Regions from separate parts of the Enterobacter sp. UNJFSC 003 genome, predicted to be linked through region 1. Evidence: predicted binding sites of a transcription regulator. Region 1 holds the regulator's gene; each other region holds the start of a gene.
What was found. The regulator sigma-54, encoded in region 1, starts transcription at its own class of promoters, with help from an activator protein. The targets are predictions, from matches to a motif close to GTTGGCACANNTTTCGCTNT.
Positions count from the first base shown of each region.

Region 2: glnA (glutamate--ammonia ligase) is a predicted target of sigma-54. The motif match lies at 3,086-3,105, and genes of this name have one in related genera.
Region 3: hypA (hydrogenase maturation nickel metallochaperone HypA) is a predicted target of sigma-54. The motif match lies at 3,687-3,706, and genes of this name have one in related genera.

Region 1 covers NZ_JBAKHK010000006.1:146,402-152,573, forward strand. The annotation lists gene kdsD (arabinose-5-phosphate isomerase KdsD) at 1-745, shown strand, start outside; gene kdsC (3-deoxy-manno-octulosonate-8-phosphatase KdsC) at 760-1,326, shown strand; gene lptC (LPS export ABC transporter periplasmic protein LptC) at 1,323-1,898, shown strand; gene lptA (lipopolysaccharide ABC transporter substrate-binding protein LptA) at 1,867-2,421, shown strand; gene lptB (LPS export ABC transporter ATP-binding protein) at 2,428-3,153, shown strand; gene rpoN (RNA polymerase factor sigma-54) at 3,201-4,634, shown strand; gene hpf (ribosome hibernation promoting factor) at 4,657-4,944, shown strand; gene ptsN (PTS IIA-like nitrogen regulatory protein PtsN) at 5,027-5,518, shown strand; gene rapZ (RNase adapter RapZ) at 5,564-6,172, shown strand, end outside.
Region 2 covers NZ_JBAKHK010000011.1:92,554-98,725, reverse strand. The annotation lists gene glnG (nitrogen regulation protein NR(I)) at 1-329, opposite strand, end outside; gene glnL (nitrogen regulation protein NR(II)) at 342-1,391, opposite strand; gene glnA (glutamate--ammonia ligase) at 1,580-2,989, opposite strand; gene typA (ribosome-dependent GTPase TypA) at 3,378-5,201, shown strand; gene V5P19_RS19450 (MFS transporter) at 5,261-6,172, opposite strand, start outside.
Region 3 covers NZ_JBAKHK010000010.1:71,789-77,960, reverse strand. The annotation lists gene V5P19_RS18845 (respiratory chain complex I subunit 1 family protein) at 1-567, opposite strand, end outside; gene hycC (formate hydrogenlyase subunit 3) at 569-2,383, opposite strand; gene V5P19_RS18835 (4Fe-4S dicluster domain-containing protein) at 2,380-2,988, opposite strand; gene hycA (formate hydrogenlyase regulator HycA) at 3,059-3,523, opposite strand; gene hypA (hydrogenase maturation nickel metallochaperone HypA) at 3,734-4,084, shown strand; gene hypB (hydrogenase nickel incorporation protein HypB) at 4,088-4,951, shown strand; gene V5P19_RS18815 (HypC/HybG/HupF family hydrogenase formation chaperone) at 4,942-5,214, shown strand; gene hypD (hydrogenase formation protein HypD) at 5,218-6,172, shown strand, end outside.

The DNA of each region.
Region 1 (6,172 bases):
TCATCCAGGGGAAGCCGCGCACGGCGACCTGGGCATGGTTACGCCGCAGGATGTGGTCATTGCGTTATCGAATTCGGGTGAGTCCAATGAGATCCTGGCGCTGATCCCGGTCTTGAAGCGACTGCATGTTCCGCTTATTTGCATGACCAGCCGCCCGGAAAGCAGCATGGCGCGGGCAGCAGATATTCACCTGTGCGTTAAAGTACCTAAAGAAGCCTGCCCGCTAGGCCTTGCGCCCACCTCCAGCACCACTGCTGCGCTGGTGATGGGGGATGCTCTTGCCGTTGCGCTACTTGAAGCACGTGGTTTCACGCCTGAAGATTTTGCGCTTTCCCATCCTGGCGGCGCATTGGGGCGAAAACTGCTGCTGCGGGTGAACGATATTATGCATACTGGCGATGAGATCCCTCATGTCAGTAAAGACGCCTCTTTGCGCGATGCTCTGCTTGAAATCACCCGTAAAAACCTCGGTATGACGGTGGTATGTGACGACCTGATGATTATTCAGGGAATTTTCACCGACGGCGACTTACGCCGCGTGTTCGATATGGGCGTTGATGTCCGCACGCTCGGGATCGCCGATGTCATGACGCCTGGCGGCGTTCGTGTGCGTCCAGGCACGCTGGCGGTGGATGTGCTGAATCTGATGCAGTCCCGTCATATCACCTCAGTGATGGTTGCCGATGGCGACCAATTGCTGGGTGTGGTACATATGCATGATCTGCTGCGCGCAGGCGTAGTGTAATGAAGGATAAGACAATGAGTAATGCGGGTGCATCCCTTGCAACCTGTTATGGTCCGGTCAGTACCCACATGATGGCAAAGGCGAAAAACATCCGCCTGCTGATTCTGGATGTGGATGGTGTGCTTTCCGATGGCCTGATTTATATGGGCAACAATGGCGAAGAGCTGAAGGCCTTTAACGTTCGCGACGGCTACGGAATTCGCTGCGCGCTCACATCCGGTATTGAAGTTGCTATCATCACCGGACGTAAAGCTAAACTGGTAGAAGACCGCTGCGAAACGCTGGGTATTACCCATCTTTATCAGGGCCAATCCGATAAGATGGTGGCCTTTAAGGATTTGCTCGGAAAACTGGCTATCGCACCGGAAAACGTCGCCTATGTCGGGGACGATCTGATTGACTGGCCGGTGATGGCCGAGGTGGGTCTGAGCATCGCCGTGGCGGACGCGCATCCATTGCTGATCCCGCGTGCTGATTATGTTACCCATATTAACGGCGGCCGCGGTGCCGTACGTGAAGTATGCGATCTGCTTCTGCTGGCGCAGGGCAAGCTTGATGAGGCCAAAGGGCAATCGATATGAGTAAAACCAGACGTTGGGTTATCATTCTGCTTTCGCTTGCCGTACTGGTATTGATTGGGGTGAACCTTGCCGACCGCGACGATACGCAAACGGAAGTGGTCAACACGAGCGATCCCACCTACAAAAGCGATCACAGCGACACCGTGGTTTATAGCCCGGAAGGCGCGTTGAACTATCGCCTGATTGCCCAGCATGTTGAATATTTTTCAGATGACGGTATTACGTGGTTTACCCAACCGGTAATGACGACGTTCGATACCAACAAAGTCCCAACATGGTCGATAAAGTCAGACCGGGCAAAACTGACGAATGACCGTATGCTTTATCTGTATGGCCACGTTGAAGTCAACGCCCTGGCGCCTGACTCGCAACTGCGCAAAATCACGACGGATAACGCCCAGATAAACCTGGTGACTCAGGATGTAACCTCTCAGGATCTGGTCACCCTGTATGGCACAACATTTAATTCCAGCGGTCTGAGAATGCGCGGGAACTTACGCAGCAAAAACGCCGAGCTGATTGAAAAGGTTAGAACCTCCTATGAAATTCAAAACAAACAAACTCAGCCTTAAAGTAATTATCGCCAGTGCGATACTGGCAACCAGTCTTCCCGCGTTTGCTGTGACGGGAGACACTGAACAGCCGATTCATATCGAGTCTGATACCCAGTCTCTCGATATGCAGGGGAACGTCGTCACCTTCACGGGCAACGTCGTCATGACCCAGGGCACCATCAAAATTAACGCCGACAAAGTGGTCGTCACTCGCCCTGGTGGCGAACAGGGCAAAGAGATTATTGATGGCTACGGCAACCCTGCCACGTTCTATCAGATGCAGGACAACGGCAAACCGGTGAAAGGTCGCGCCTCGCATATGCACTATGAGCTGGCGAAGGATCTGGTGATCCTGACCGGTAATGCGTATCTGGAACAGCTCGACAGCAATATCACCGGCGATCGGATCACCTATCTGGTGAAAGAGCAAAAAATGCAGGCCTCCAGCGAGAAAGGAAGACGCGTCACCACCGTGCTTGTTCCTTCGCAGCTGCAGGATAAAGGCAAAAGCCAGGCCCCGGCACAGAAGAAGAGTAACTAATTCGTTATGGCAACATTAACTGCAAAAAATCTCGCGAAAGCCTACAAGGGTCGCCGTGTCGTAGAAGATGTCAGTCTGACCGTTAACTCCGGCGAAATTGTGGGTCTGCTTGGCCCGAACGGTGCGGGTAAAACCACCACCTTCTACATGGTCGTGGGCATTGTGTCGCGCGACGCAGGCAACATCATCATCGATGATGAAGACATCAGCCTGCTCCCGCTGCATGCGCGCGCACGTCGTGGTATCGGCTATTTGCCTCAGGAAGCGTCTATTTTCCGCCGACTCAGCGTTTTCGATAACCTGATGGCGGTTCTGCAAATTCGTGACGATCTGACCAGCGAACAGCGTCAGGATCGCGCCAATGAGCTGATGGAAGAGTTCCACATTGAACATCTTCGCGATAGCCTCGGTCAGGCATTATCCGGTGGTGAACGTCGACGTGTAGAAATTGCGCGTGCGCTGGCGGCCAATCCGAAATTTATCCTTCTGGATGAACCCTTTGCGGGCGTTGATCCCATCTCCGTTATCGACATTAAACGCATTATTGAGCACCTGCGCGACAGCGGGCTGGGCGTGTTGATCACTGACCACAACGTCCGTGAAACGCTGGCCGTATGTGAACGTGCCTATATCGTAAGTCAGGGCCATCTGATCGCTCACGGTACGCCGCAGCAAATCCTCGAAGATGAACATGTTAAGCGCGTGTACCTTGGGGAAGACTTCAGACTCTGATAGGGTAGAGGTAACGTAACGCCGAACCGGAGAAAAATGCTCTGAACATGAAGCAAGGTTTGCAATTAAGGCTCAGCCAACAATTGGCAATGACGCCGCAGTTACAGCAGGCAATCCGTCTGTTGCAACTGTCCACTTTAGAACTCCAGCAGGAGCTCCAGCAAGCGCTGGACAGCAATCCGCTGTTGGAGCAAACCGATCTTCATGAAGAGGTAGACACTCAGCAAACGCAGGACACTGAAACGCTCGACACCGCTGATGCGCTCGAACAAAAAGAGATGCCGGACGAGCTTCCGCTGGATGCCAGCTGGGATGAAATCTACACCGCCGGAACCCCTTCCGGAACGCGTGCAGACTACCAGGACGATGAGCTACCGGTTTATCAGGGTGAAACCACTCAGTCACTGCAGGATTACCTCATGTGGCAGGTGGAGCTCACCCCGTTCTCCGATACCGATCGTGCCATTGCGACGTCCATTGTCGATGCCGTTGATGACACCGGCTATTTGACCGTCACGCTGGACGATATTCTGGAAAGCATCGGCGATGAAGAGATCGAACTTGAAGAGATTGAAGCCGTTTTAAAGCGTATACAGCGCTTCGATCCGGTAGGCGTGGCGGCGAAAGATCTGCGGGACTGCCTGCTGATCCAACTTTCGCAATTCGACAAAGCAACGCCGTGGATCAATGAGGCCCGTCTCATCATCAGCGATCATCTGGATCTGTTGGCCAACCATGATTTCCGCACCCTGATGCGCGTCACGCGCCTGAAGGAAGACGTGCTGAAGGAAGCGGTTAACCTGATCCAGTCGCTCGATCCGCGCCCTGGTCAGTCGATCCAGACCAGCGAACCCGAGTATGTCATCCCTGATGTACTGGTCAGAAAGCACAATGACCGTTGGGTCGTTGAACTGAACTCAGACAGTATTCCTCGCCTGCAAATCAACCAGCAATACGCCTCCATGTGCACCAGCGCGCGTAACGACTCCGACAATCAATATATTCGAAGCAATCTGCAGGAAGCGCGATGGTTGATCAAAAGCCTTGAGAGCAGAAATGATACGCTACTCCGCGTCAGTCGCTGTATTGTCGAACAGCAGCAGGCCTTCTTTGAGCAAGGTGAAGAGTTTATGAAGCCGATGGTTCTGGCAGACATCGCCCAGGCCGTCGAGATGCACGAATCCACCATTTCTCGCGTGACGACGCAAAAGTATTTGCACAGTCCGCGCGGTATTTTTGAGCTTAAGTATTTCTTCTCCAGCCATGTGAATACTGAGGGTGGCGGCGAAGCCTCATCCACGGCAATCCGTGCCCTGGTGAAGAAGTTGATCGCCGCGGAGAACCCCGCGAAGCCACTGAGCGACAGTAAGTTAACCACCATGTTGTCCGACCAGGGTATTATGGTGGCACGTCGTACCGTTGCGAAGTATCGAGAGTCTTTATCCATTCCGCCGTCCAACCAGCGTAAACAGCTGGTCTGACACAACCGATAAGGAAGACACTATGCAGCTCAACATCACTGGACAAAATGTCGAGATTACTGAGGCTTTACGCGATTTCCTGAACACGAAATTCGCGAAACTCGAGCAGTATTTCGAAAGGATCAATCAGGTCTATATTGTGTTGAAAGTGGAGAAAGTGACTCATATCTCGGATGCAACCCTGCACGTTAACGGGGGTGAACTCCATGCTAGTGCGGAAGGGCAAGACATGTACGCGGCTATCGACGGCTTGATTGACAAGCTTGCGCGACAGCTTAATAAACATAAAGACAAACTGAAACAACACTAATTGTCCGGGCAGTTAACGGGTGCAGGAAGGCCTGTTGTGAAACACAACAGGCCATTTGTACAGTTAGCGCTTAGGTGAAATTATGATGAACAACGATTCCGCTCTTCAACTGAGCAATGTCCTTAACCAGGAATGTACCCGCAGTGGCGTTCACTGCCAGAGCAAGAAACGTGCGCTGGAGATCATCAGTGAACTGGCCGCAAAACAGCTGGGCCTGCCGCCACAGGTCGTATTCGAAGCCATTCTGACCCGTGAAAAAATGGGCAGTACCGGCATCGGCAACGGCATCGCGATCCCGCATGGCAAACTGGAAGAAGACACATTGCGTGCCGTCGGCGTGTTTGTGCAGCTTGAAACGCCTATCGCCTTCGATGCTATCGATAACCAGCCGGTCGACCTCCTCTTCGCGCTGCTGGTGCCTGCTGACCAGACGAAGACCCATCTGCATACGCTGTCACTGGTGGCAAAACGCCTTGCCGATAAAACCATTTGCCGTCGACTGCGTTCAGCCCAGAGTGATGAAGAACTTTATCAAATTATCACTGAAGCAGAAGGCATTCAGGATGATGCATAACCGGGAGATGGCCTTCACATCTGTTGTCCTGAGGAGAAACGGAACATGGTGCTGATGATCGTCAGTGGTCGTTCGGGGTCGGGAAAATCCGTCGCCCTGCGCGCACTGGAAGATATGGGTTTTTACTGCGTAGATAACCTGCCGGTGGTGTTGTTGCCCGATCTGGCGCGGACGCTTGCGGAAAGACAGATTTCTGCGGCCGTCAGCATCGACGTCCGTAACATGCCGGAATCACCTGAAATCTTTGAGCAGGCGATGAGCAATCTGCCTGATACCTTCTCGCCTCAGCTGCTGTTCCTTGACGCTGACCGCAATACGCTCATCCGTCGTTACAGTGACACCCGTCGTCTGCACCCGCTTTCCAGTAAGAACCTTTCACTGGAGAGCGCTATCGATGAAGAGAGTGATTTGCTGGAGCCGCTGCGTTCACGCGCGGATCTGATTGTCGACACCTCAGAGATGTCCGTTCACGAGCTGGCGGAGATGCTGCGTACCCGACTGCTGGGCAAACGCGAGCGAGAGCTGACAATGGTGTTTGAATCATTCGGCTTCAAGCACGGTATCCCTATCGATGCGGATTATGTTTTCGACGTGCGCTTCCTGCCTAACCCGCACTGGGATCCTAAACTGCGTCCAATGACCGGTCTGGATAAA
Region 2 (6,172 bases), on a different contig from region 1:
TCGTCGATATCAAAGGGTTTTGGCAGGTAATCGAACGCCCCTTGCTGGTAAGCGCTCACGGCGGCGTCCAGATCGGAATGCGCCGTCATTATGATGACCGGAAGCATAGGATGGCGCTGTTTGATTTGTTTTAAAAGCGCCAGCCCGTCCATACCCGGCATGCGAATATCCGAGAGCAGAACATCCGGCGTTTTGGTGGTGAGTGCATCGAGCACTTCGCTGCCGCTCTCAAACGTCGTGCAGCTTAATCCTGCCCCAGTGAGCGCGCGTTCAAGCACCCAACGGATGGAGCTATCGTCATCGACTACCCAGACTATCCCTCGTTGCATAAACGTCACCTTTTATTTTTTAATCGGCAGGAAAACCGAAAACTCGGTATGGCCCGGCCAACTGGTAAATTCAATTTTGCCAGAGTGTTGATCGATCAAACTGCGGGCGATGGATAATCCCAGGCCGGTGCCGCCTTCGCGTCCGCTCACCATCGGGTAGAACAGGGTGTCCTGTAAATTGGACGGGATCCCTGGCCCGTTATCCTCTACGTCGATGCGTGCCGCCAGACGGTAGCGTACGCCGTGGAGCGTGAGCTGGAACGCGGTGCGGGTGCGCAGAACGATTTCCCCGCCTTCTGGCCCCAGCGCCTGCAGCGCATTACGTACAATATTCAGCAGAACCTGTTCAATTTGGTCCGGGTCATGAGCCAGTTCCGGCAGGCTAGGGTCATAATCACGCACCAGCGTGACGTTATCCGGCAGCTCCATCGAAACGAGTTTCACCACCCGTTCAGCAACCTTATGAATGCTTTCTGAAACATGCATGCCGGGCTGTTGTGGCCCGAGCAAACGGTCAACCAGATTACGAAGGCGGTCTGCCTGCTCAATAATGACGTTGGTATATTCCGCCAGGGCAGGATCGGGCAGCGCTTTCGTTAATAGCTGTGCCGCCCCGCGTAACCCGCCCAATGGGTTTTTGATTTCATGGGCCAGACCTCGCACCAGGTCTCGCGCTGCAATTTGCTGTGCATGCTGGAGCTGCTCCTGGCTAAGTCGACGCTGATTGTCCATCGGTGCCATTTCGAGCAGGATAAGCCCCTCAGGCAGACGCTGTGCGGTGAGCGACAGAATATGCGAGCGACCGTCGATGACCAGCGTCACTTCGTTATCGGTGAACCCCTGACCGGCCTGCAAACTCTCCTGCATCAGACCAATGTTCAGCGAAAAATAGCTCAGTAATTCTGGAAGTGGGGTACCAAACAGTTTGCGTGCGCTCTGGGCGAGCAGCTGTTGCGCCGCCGGGTTGGCGTAGTGTACGGCCAGCTCGTCGTCGACCAGCAAGATGCTGTTAATTAAAGAATTGAGGATCTGCCCAGCATCGGGCAGCGTGCCAGTTGCCATTCAGCAGTCTCCTGGAGTTGTTTGCACTAATTTAGTGCAGTATAGCTTTTTTGCGGTAAAAAGCCCGTGAGATCAGGTTGTTGGTGGTCAAAAAAGCCCATCCGAAGATGGGCTGAAAGTTTCCACGGCAACAACTAAAAAACTGCTTACGGGTCGCGCGTAAAAGGTCGCGCGAAACCCGTTAAAACTTAAACGCTGTAGTACAGTTCGAATTCAACCGGGTGTGGCGTCATACGCACGCGGTCGTTCTCTTCAATACGCAGCGCGATGTAAGCATCGATAGCTTCATCGGTGAACACGCCGCCTGCGGTCAGGAACTCGCGGTCAGCGTCCAGCGCGTTCAGTGCTTCTTCCAGAGAGCCTGCAACCTGTGGGATCTCTTTCGCTTCTTCTGGCGGCAGATCGTACAGGTTTTTGTCCATGGCTTCGCCTGGGTGGATCTTGTTCTTGATACCGTCCAGACCTGCCATCAGCAGTGCTGCGAAGCACAGGTATGGGTTAGCTGCTGGGTCAGGGAAGCGCACTTCGATACGACGTGCTTTTGGAGACGCAACTACCGGGATACGGATAGAAGCAGAACGGTTACGGGCAGAGTACGCCAGCATTACTGGTGCTTCGTAGCCTGGGACCAGACGCTTGTAGGAGTTGGTGGTTGGGTTCGCCAGGGCGTTGATCGCTTTAGCGTGTTTGATAACACCACCGATGTAGTGCAGCGCCTGCTCAGACAGACCCGCATATTTGTCGCCAGAGAACAGGTTGGTACCGTTCTTGGACAGAGACATGTGGCAGTGCATACCGGAACCGTTGTCACCAAACATTGGTTTTGGCATGAAGGTCGCGGTTTTACCGAAACGGTGCGCAACGTTGTGAACAACGTATTTGTAGATCTGAATCTCATCCGCTTTTTTGGTCATGGTGTTAAAGCGGGTAGCGATTTCGTTCTGGCCAGCGGTTGCAACTTCGTGGTGATGCGCTTCAACAACCAGACCCATCTCTTCCATGATCAGACACATGGTAGAACGGATGTCCTGTGAAGAATCGACCGGAGGAACCGGGAAGTAACCGCCTTTCACGCCTGGACGGTGACCTTTGTTACCACCTTCGTATTTGGTGGAAGAGTTCCATGCGCCTTCGATGTCATCGATAGCAACGTGAGAACCTGAAATTGACGCGCCGAAACGAATGTCGTCGAACAGGAAGAACTCTGGTTCTGGCCCGAACAGAACGGTGTCTGCAATGCCGGTAGAACGCAGATACTCTTCAGCGCGTTTAGCAATGGAGCGTGGGTCGCGGTCGTAACCCTGCAGCGTGCCTGGCTCGAGGATATCGCAACGGATGATCAAAGTAGGCTCTTCGAAGAACGGGTCAATGAGCGCAGTGGTCGCGTCCGGCATCAGAACCATGTCGGATTCGTTAATGCCTTTCCAGCCACCAATGGAGGAGCCGTCAAACATTTTGCCTTCTTCAAAGAATTCGGCGTTTACCTGATGAGCAGGAATTGTGACGTGCTGTTCTTTACCTTTGGTATCAGTGAAGCGCAGATCAACAAACTTCACTTCATGTTCGTTCAGCATCGTCAAAACGTGTTCAGCGGACATACTTAACTCTCCAGATTGGTCATTGTCGTCGTGGTAACGAGGTCTTCAAATTCTGCTTTGGCCTGGCTGCGTGCCATTTTTTTGCCGTATTTTTATAAAGCGAAATCTGTGCCAACTTTTAAAACACCCCAAAAAGGCGTTATCATGCGCACCATAGTGCAAAAGGGCTGCACCACGATGGTCATGTTGCACCAGTATAGTGCTTCAATGTGAACATTGAGCACCATATTGGTGCAATTTACGTTAAAGTGCCCTTTTACCGCTCCGTGAAAGCGATCACAAAGCATCCCTGCAATACTTGTTTGCGGGAGATCTTTGTGATCCTGTTTTGTAGTGCGATTAATCCGTGTACAATAACGCGCTATTTCTAAATGCCTGAGGCAAAGTTGTGATCGAAAATTTGCGTAACATCGCCATCATCGCGCACGTCGACCATGGTAAAACTACCCTGGTTGATAAGCTGCTGCAGCAATCCGGTACGTTCGACTCTCGTGCCGAAACTCAAGAACGCGTGATGGACTCCAACGATTTGGAGAAAGAACGTGGGATTACCATCCTCGCGAAAAATACCGCGATTAAATGGAATGACTACCGTATCAACATCGTTGATACCCCGGGGCACGCCGACTTCGGTGGTGAAGTTGAACGTGTAATGTCCATGGTAGACTCCGTTCTGCTGGTCGTTGACGCAATGGATGGCCCAATGCCGCAGACGCGCTTCGTGACCAAAAAGGCGTTCGCCCATGGTCTGAAGCCAATCGTTGTTATTAACAAAGTTGACCGTCCTGGCGCGCGTCCGGACTGGGTTGTTGACCAGGTATTCGACCTGTTCGTTAACCTCGACGCGACCGACGAGCAGCTGGACTTCCCTATCGTTTACGCTTCTGCGTTGAACGGTATTGCAGGTCTGGACCACGAAGACATGGCTGACGATATGACCCCGCTGTACCAGGCGATTGTTGACCGTGTTCCTGCACCAAACGTTGATCTCGACGGCACCCTGCAGATGCAGATCTCTCAGCTCGATTACAACAACTATGTTGGTGTAATCGGCATTGGTCGTATCAAGCGCGGTAAAGTTAAGCCTAACCAGCAGGTCACTATCATCGATAGCGAAGGCAAAACCCGTAACGGTAAAGTGGGTAAAGTACTGACTCACCTGGGCCTTGAGCGTATCGAAAGCGACATTGCTGAAGCTGGCGACATCATTGCAATCACCGGTCTGGGTGAGCTGAACATCTCCGATACCATCTGCGATCCGCAGGCGGTTGAAGCGCTGCCAGCCCTGTCCGTTGATGAACCAACTGTAACCATGTTCTTCAACGTCAACACCTCTCCGTTCTGTGGTAAAGAAGGTAAATACGTTACCTCTCGTCAGATCCTTGATCGCCTGAACAAAGAGCTGGTGCATAACGTTGCACTGCGCGTTGAAGAAACGCCAGACGCTGATGCATTCCGCGTTTCCGGTCGTGGTGAGCTGCACCTGTCAGTTCTGATCGAAAACATGCGTCGTGAAGGTTTCGAGATGGCGGTTTCCCGTCCTAAAGTTATCTTCCGCGAAATCGACGGCCGTAAGCAAGAGCCGTTCGAAAACGTCACGCTGGACGTTGAGGAGCAGCATCAGGGGTCTGTCATGCAGGCTCTGGGTGAGCGTAAAGGCGACCTGAAAAACATGAATCCAGATGGCAAAGGCCGCGTACGTCTCGACTACGTGATCCCAAGCCGTGGCCTGATCGGCTTCCGTTCTGAGTTCATGACCATGACCTCCGGTACGGGTCTGCTGTACTCCACCTTCAGCCACTACGACGACGTTCGTCCGGGCGAAGTGGGCCAGCGTAACAACGGCGTTCTGATCTCCAACGGTCAGGGCAAAGCGGTTGCGTTTGCACTGTTCAGCCTGCAGGACCGCGGTAAGCTGTTCCTGGGTCACGGTGCAGAAGTTTACGAAGGCCAGATCATCGGTATTCACAGCCGTTCTAACGACCTGACTGTAAACTGTCTGACCGGTAAGAAACTGACCAACATGCGTGCGTCTGGTACTGACGAAGCAACGGTTCTGGTTCCACCGATCAAGATGACTCTGGAGCAAGCTCTGGAATTCATCGATGATGACGAACTGGTAGAAGTGACTCCACAGTCTATTCGTATCCGTAAACGTCACCTGACCGAGAACGATCGTAAACGCGCTATGCGTGGTCCAAAAGAAGACTAATTTAGTCTCTTTTAGATAAACAAAAAGCCGCTGATTTTTAGCGGCTTTTTTTATGCCTGTCAGGGAGTCGCTGATGCCCTTGTGGGAGGAGTAACAACAGCCGAATACCCCGTCTCTTTTTTCCGTTTGCCAATCTCCTCAATGATACTCGCGAAACGCGCTTCGTTGAGTTTATAAAAGAGTCCCATGATGATGGCGGCAACTATCGCCAGTCCGCAGGGCCAGAGAAAAATGAGCTGGCGTAATCCCAGCAGCGTGCCTGCGCTCTGCACAGCGTGAGGAATATACCCAATCTGAGTCAGCATAATACCAGGCAGGAACCCCGCGAGGGCGGCGGAGATTTTGCGTGAAAATGTGTACCCCGTGTAAACCGACCCTTCTGTGCGAATACCTGTTTTCCACTCACCATAATCAACGGTGTCGGGTACCAGTGCCCAGTTCAGACTGTTCACAAACGCCGTACCAAAAAAGGCCATGCAAGAAAAAAGCACAAACAGCAAAGAGTTGGTTCCCCACAGGAAGTTCATTACATCTCCCACGGCCCATAATGCTAATCCACCAAGATAGACCGGTTTTTTGCCAAAACGCTTAACTGCGCCAGGCACCAGAAACACGCCGACCAGAATACAGCCCATACTGAAAAACCCCATCCACGACAGCAGTTGCAGATCGTTCAGCACGTACTGGGTGTAATAGACCTGAACCGCTAGCTTGATGTTAAAAGCGGCAAGGGTGCAGAGGTTGGCGATGCATAAAACCAGCAGAGGAGGGTTATGAAAGATGGCGCAGAAAGACTTCATGATGCCGGGCTTATGATGATCGGGCGTAATCTCCAGGTAACGTTCTTTCACGCCGCAGTAGCACCACCACATGCAACACAGCCCACCGGTGACAAACACCAGAGCCGCAACCAGATAGCCAAGTGAGGGCTGGCTAACGAACAGTGCCTGAATGGGCATAAACCCGACGGT
Region 3 (6,172 bases), on a different contig from region 1:
CTCGATAAACGTGGCAAACGCGCAGGCACACAGCGCCAGCACCAGCGGAATGGAGCGGGCAACCGGCCAGTGGTAAACGGTGTGGGTGATAAAGCTGATATGGGTTGAGCCCGCGACCTGCGCGGCAACCCACAGTCCGAGCAGCAGGATGGGCTCAACCAGCACGCCCAGCATCGCTTCGCGGCTGGCGCCGATGCCGGTAAACGGGCTTCCGGTGTCCAGACCCGCAATGGCAAAGAAGAAGCGGGCAATGGCGAAGAGGTAAATCAGCGTAATCAGATCCCCGAGCGCCGGCAGCGGCGAACCCACCGTCACCACCGGCAGCGCGGTGGCGATGGTCAGCATCACGCCCACCATCACAAACGGCGTCAGGCGGAAGACCCAGCCGGCGGCGTCCGGTGCCACGCTCTGACGAGAAAGCAGTTTGAAGAGATCGCGGTACTCCTGAAGCACGCCAGGCCCGCGACGGTTGTGCATCCGGGCACGCGCCACGCGGCTCACCCCGGAGAGCAGCGGCGCAGCGGCGAACAGCACCAGCGCCTGAAGTATTGCCAGTAACAGACTCATGTCAGGCTCCTCGTGAAAACACAATCACTACCAGCACCGCCAGCTCGATGACCGCAAGACGGCGGAACAGCGCGGGCGCGGCGGCGCTCTGCCATCCCGGCACCCACGCCACCGGGTTCAGCCAGTGGCGCAGCTTCAGCACGGCGGCAAAGTTCTCTTTCACCGGCATGGCGAAACCGTGGGCGGTGATGACCATCGACTGTTCATGCTCGTAGCCGCAGGCCCACGCCGCACCGCGCGAGCGGGAGGTGAGCCGGTCGCGTTTGAAGAACAGCATCAGGATGAGCGGCAGCAGCGGTGCGCCAATCAGCAGCAGCGCGATCATGGGCTGAGAGACGGTGGTATTCGCGACGGTCAGCGGCAGCGGAATAGCGCTTCCCAGCAGCGGCAGCAGCCACGGTGCGGCCACGCCGCCCGCGATGCAGCACAGCGCCAGCGCAACCACGCTCACACCCATCAACACCGGTGCACAGCAGGCATTTTCAGCTTCGCGGGTGCGCGGCGCGCCGAGGAAGGTGACGCCGTAGACTTTCGCCATACACATCACCGCCAGCGCCCCGGTAATCGCCAGCCCGACCGCCAGCAGCGGCCCCAGCAGACGGGCGATAAACGCGTCGCTCTGGCCGAGCGCGAAGAAGGACTGATAGATCACCCACTCCCCGGCAAAACCGTTCAGCGGCGGCAGCGCGGCCATCGCCATCAGCCCGACCAGCATCGCCAGTGAAATCACCGGCATCTTTTTGCCAATCCCGCCGAGCTTTTCAATATCCCGATGGCCGGTGCGGAACCAGACGCTTCCCGCGCCCAGGAACAGGGTACTTTTAAACAGGCTGTGGTTGACGAGGTGATAGAGACCGCCGATAAAACCGGCGGCAATCAGCGCCGGTTGATTCAGCGCCAGCCCGGTCACGCCCGCGCCAATACCGAGCAGAATGATGCCGATATTTTCCAGCGTGTGATACGCCAGAAGACGCTGGATATTGTGCTCCATCAGCGCGTACAGGCCGCCGACGAACGCGGTAATCATTCCGGCGACCAGCAGCACGACGCCCCACCACAGCGGTGGTTGTCCGCCGGTCAGCGTAATCGCCAGAATCCCGAACAGACCCACTTTCATGACCACCACAGAAAACAGCGCGGCGGCGGGCGCGGAGGCATTTGCATGCGCCTGCGGCACCCAGCCGTGCAGCGGGATGATTCCGGCGAGCAGGCCAAAGCCGATCACGCTCAGCAGCCAGACATCATTCCCCAGGGGATGGCCGTTGAGCGCAGCGAAGTCCAGCGTGCCGAAGCGTTGCCACACCAGCCAGCAGGCCAGCGCCAGCAGCAGCGTCCCGAGGCGTCCCAGCGCAAACCAGAGCTTGCCAGAGGCGCTGCATCCGGTAAGGAATACGCCGCAAAGCGCCATGATCTCCGCCATCACCACCAGCGCCCCGAGGTTGCTGGCAATCACGGCACATACCGCCGTCGCCATCAGCATATTGACCAGCAGACCGTTGGCTTTGGCGTGTTGATGACGGTGCCAGTCAATATTAAACAGGCTGATAAACAGCCCGCACAGGCCAAAGGTCACCAGCCAGATGGCATTCAGCGGGGTGATCTCAACGGTGTGGCGGACAAGCGGTATCACCGCGTTAGCGGCGTGTCCGCGAAGCAATACCGTGCCGCCCGCCGCCAGCGTCATCAGACTACCGAGCGCCCCGCCAATTCCGGCGATCCAGCCGCTCAGGGTTTTATGAAAAGCGCAGAGCCACGCCAAAATCGCAGCGGCGACAAAATACGCCACCGCGCTGTTAATCAGAGTGATTGCGTTCATTTCGCCCCCTCATTAAGCGCCTGCAGAAGCGACAGATCGCCAAAATCGCTGTTGATGGTCAGCTCGCGCTTACGCTTGCTGGTGCGGGCGATATCGCGAATGTTGACCAGAATCAGCGCCTTGGTTGGACAGGTGCGTACGCAGGCCGGGCCTTGCTCATCAAAGCTGCACAGGTCGCACTTCACGGCCACCGCGCGCACGCCCGGCACCCAGTCGAGCAGCGAGCTTACGCGTGCCGGTGCAGGAGGGGCTGAGGGGGCTTTCGGGGTATTGGCGTTCGCCGGAATATGCAGCGGACGGCTGCCGGAAAACTCAATGGCGCCAAACGGGCAGGCAATGCCGCACAGCTTGCAGCTTACGCACAGGCTTTCGTTCAGCTGTACGGCGCCATCGATGCGGGTGATGGCGTTAACAGGGCAGACGCCTGCGCACGGCGCGTCTTCACAGTGGTGGCAGAGCTGCGGGGCAGACTCTTTTTCATTACGCATGACGCGCAGGCGCGGCATGGACTGCAGCCCGTGCAGGCGGTGCGTTTCCGAACACGCCGCTTCACAGGTTCGACAGCCAATACAGACCGTCGAATCGGCAATTACAAAACGGTTCACCGGGTCATCCTCGGGTGATGGTCATTTTTGACGAAAAACTGTCTTTTCGACACTTCTCGACACGTGGTTGTCAGGCAACGTTTGCAGACGCATTTCTGTCCAACAGCTGTTTCAGGTTCACCGGCAGATCGTGCTCAACGGCGGCGTACAGACCGTTATAAACAGGCGCAATTTTTTCCAGATAATGCTCCAGCACCTGCTGGCGATCGCGGTTGCTGACGTGCCCATCAACCATGCCGTCGGCCATCAGCTGCGCCTGCGCAATACGTTGTTTTTCGCCTTCTTTTGTCTCGACGTAATACTCGATGGTATGGCTGTTGAAGGTATCCGCCAGGGTGACGAAAATCGTGAAGTGGCCGAAGAGAACGAAACGCATATCCCCCTGCGCCGCACAGCTCATGGCGTGATGAAGACGGGCTTTCGACAACGTAATGCCCTGAACCAGAGAGTTGCAGTAGTGGTGCCACTGATCCTGTAGCTGCTGATGACGCTGCGCGATGTAGTCCGCTTTTTCGCTGATTTCCCAAATAGTCATAAAAGGTATCCGGTTAATGGAGATAGCGGCTGTTAAGCAGATTTCATGCCAATTTTTAACACGCTGAATTAATTGATTTTTATAGTGAAGTACACTGTCAATACGCGGGTGTCGACGTGTCATTTCGACAGCGTTGACATCGTCACGCCTTAACAAAAATCAAGCTGGCATTGTTATTGCATTGAAGGGGCAATTCATTGAGGAGACGTCATGCACGAAATCACCCTCTGCCAGCGGGCTTTGGAACTCATCGAACAGCAGGCAGTGCAGAACCATGCAAAACGCGTAACCGGCGTCTGGCTAAAGGTCGGCGCATTTTCCTGCGTCGAGACCAGCGCCCTCACCTTTTGTTTTGAGCTGGTGTGTCGCGGCACGCTGGCGGAAGGCTGTGAACTTCATATTGAAGAGCAGCGGGCAGAGTGCTGGTGCGAACAGTGCCAGGCGTACGTCACCCTGCTTTCATCGAAGGTTCAGCGCTGCCCGCAGTGCCAGAGCGCCGGGGTGCGCATCGTGGCGGATGACGGCATGCAGATCCAACGCCTCGAAATCGAGAAGGAGTAAAGTATGTGCAGTACCTGCGGTTGCGCTGAAGGCAACCTGTATATAGAAGGAGATGAACACCGTCCTCACTCCGCGTTTCGCTCCGCGCCCTTTTCACCCGCGCCCCGCCCTGCAGCGGCGCTGACCGGCGTCAGCTTCGCGCCGCAGCGATCGGATGCAGGCGATCTGCATTACGGCCACGGCGCAGCGGGGGCACACGCGCCGGGGATCGGCCAGCGACAGATGCTGGAGGTCGAAATCAACGTGCTGGATAAAAATAATCGGCTTGCCGCCCGCAACCGCGCACGCTTTGCGACCCGCAAACAGCTGGTGCTGAATTTGGTTTCCAGCCCCGGCTCTGGCAAAACCACGTTGTTGACGGAAACGCTGAAACGTCTGAATGGCCGCGTCTCCTGTGCGGTGATCGAAGGCGATCAGCAAACGGTGAACGATGCGGCGCGGATCCGCGAAACCGGCACCCCGGCTATTCAGGTGAATACCGGCAAAGGCTGCCATCTGGATGCGCAGATGATTGCCGATGCCGCTCCGCGCCTGCCGCTGGCGGATAACGGCATTCTGTTTATTGAGAACGTGGGCAACCTGGTCTGCCCGGCCAGCTTTGACCTCGGTGAACGGCATAAGGTGGCCGTGCTCTCGGTGACCGAAGGGGAAGACAAGCCGCTGAAGTATCCGCATATGTTTGCCGCCGCCTCGCTGATGCTGCTCAATAAGGTCGATCTGCTGCCGTATCTAAACTTCGACGTCGACAAATGCCTGGCCTACGCCCGCGAAGTCAACCCGGAGATTGCGATCCTGCAGGTGTCCGCCACGCGCGGCGACGGCATGGAAAGCTGGTTGAGCTGGCTGGAGAGCGAACGATGTGCATAGGCGTCCCCGCACAAATTCATTCCATCGACGGGAATCAGGCCAAAGTGGAGGTCTGCGGCATTCTGCGCGATGTCGACCTGACGCTGGTCGGCAGCACGGATGAAGCCGGTGCCTCGCGCCTGGGCCAGTGGGTGCTGGTACACGTGGGCTTTGCCATGAGCGTGATTAACGAAGCTGAAGCCCGCGACACGCTGGATGCCCTGCAAAACATGTTCGACGTGGAGCCTGACGTGGGCGCTCTGCTGTACGGCGAGGAGCGGTAAATGATGCGTTACGTCGATGAATATCGTGCCCCTGAACAGGTGATGCAGCTTATCGATCGTCTGAAAGCGCGGGCAACGCTGCTGGACTACACGGCGCAAAAACCGCTGCGGATCATGGAAGTGTGCGGCGGGCATACGCACGCCATCTTCAAATTTGGCCTCGACCAGCTGCTGCCGGGTAACATCGAGTTTATCCATGGCCCCGGCTGCCCGGTCTGCGTTCTGCCGATGGGCCGCATCGACAGCTGTATCGAGATCGCCAGCCACCCGGACGTCATTTTCTGTACCTTTGGCGATGCGATGCGCGTGCTGGGGAAAACGGGCTCGCTGTTGCAGGCCAAAGCCCGCGGCGCGGACGTCCGGATCCTTTACTCGCCGATGGACGCCCTGAAGCTGGCGACGGACAACCCTACCCGTAAGGTCGTCTTTTTCGGGCTGGGATTTGAAACCACCATGCCCGCCACGGCCGTCACGCTACAGCAGGCTAAAGCCCGCAACATCGATAACTTTTTCTTTTTCTGCCAACACATTACGCTCATCCCAACGTTACGCAGCCTGCTGGACGAGCCGGACAACGGCATTGACGCGTTCCTGGCACCGGGGCACGTCAGCATGGTGATTGGTACCGAAGCCTACGGGTTTATCGCCAGTGACTACCATCGGCCCTTAGTGGTGGCTGGTTTCGAACCTCTTGATCTACTGCAAGGCGTAACCATGCTGGTTGAGCAGAAAATAGCAGGCCTGAGCGCGGTGGAAAATCAGTACCGCCGCGTGGTGCCAGACATCGGTAATCTTTATGCCCAGCAGGCTATCGCCGACGTGTTTAGCGTAGAGGGCGATAGCGAATGGCGCGGCCTGGGGTTGATTGCCGAATCCGGCGTGCGGCTCACGCCAGACTATCGTTCATTCGACGCCGAAACGCATTTCCGCCCGCAGCCGCAGCAGGTGTGTGACGATC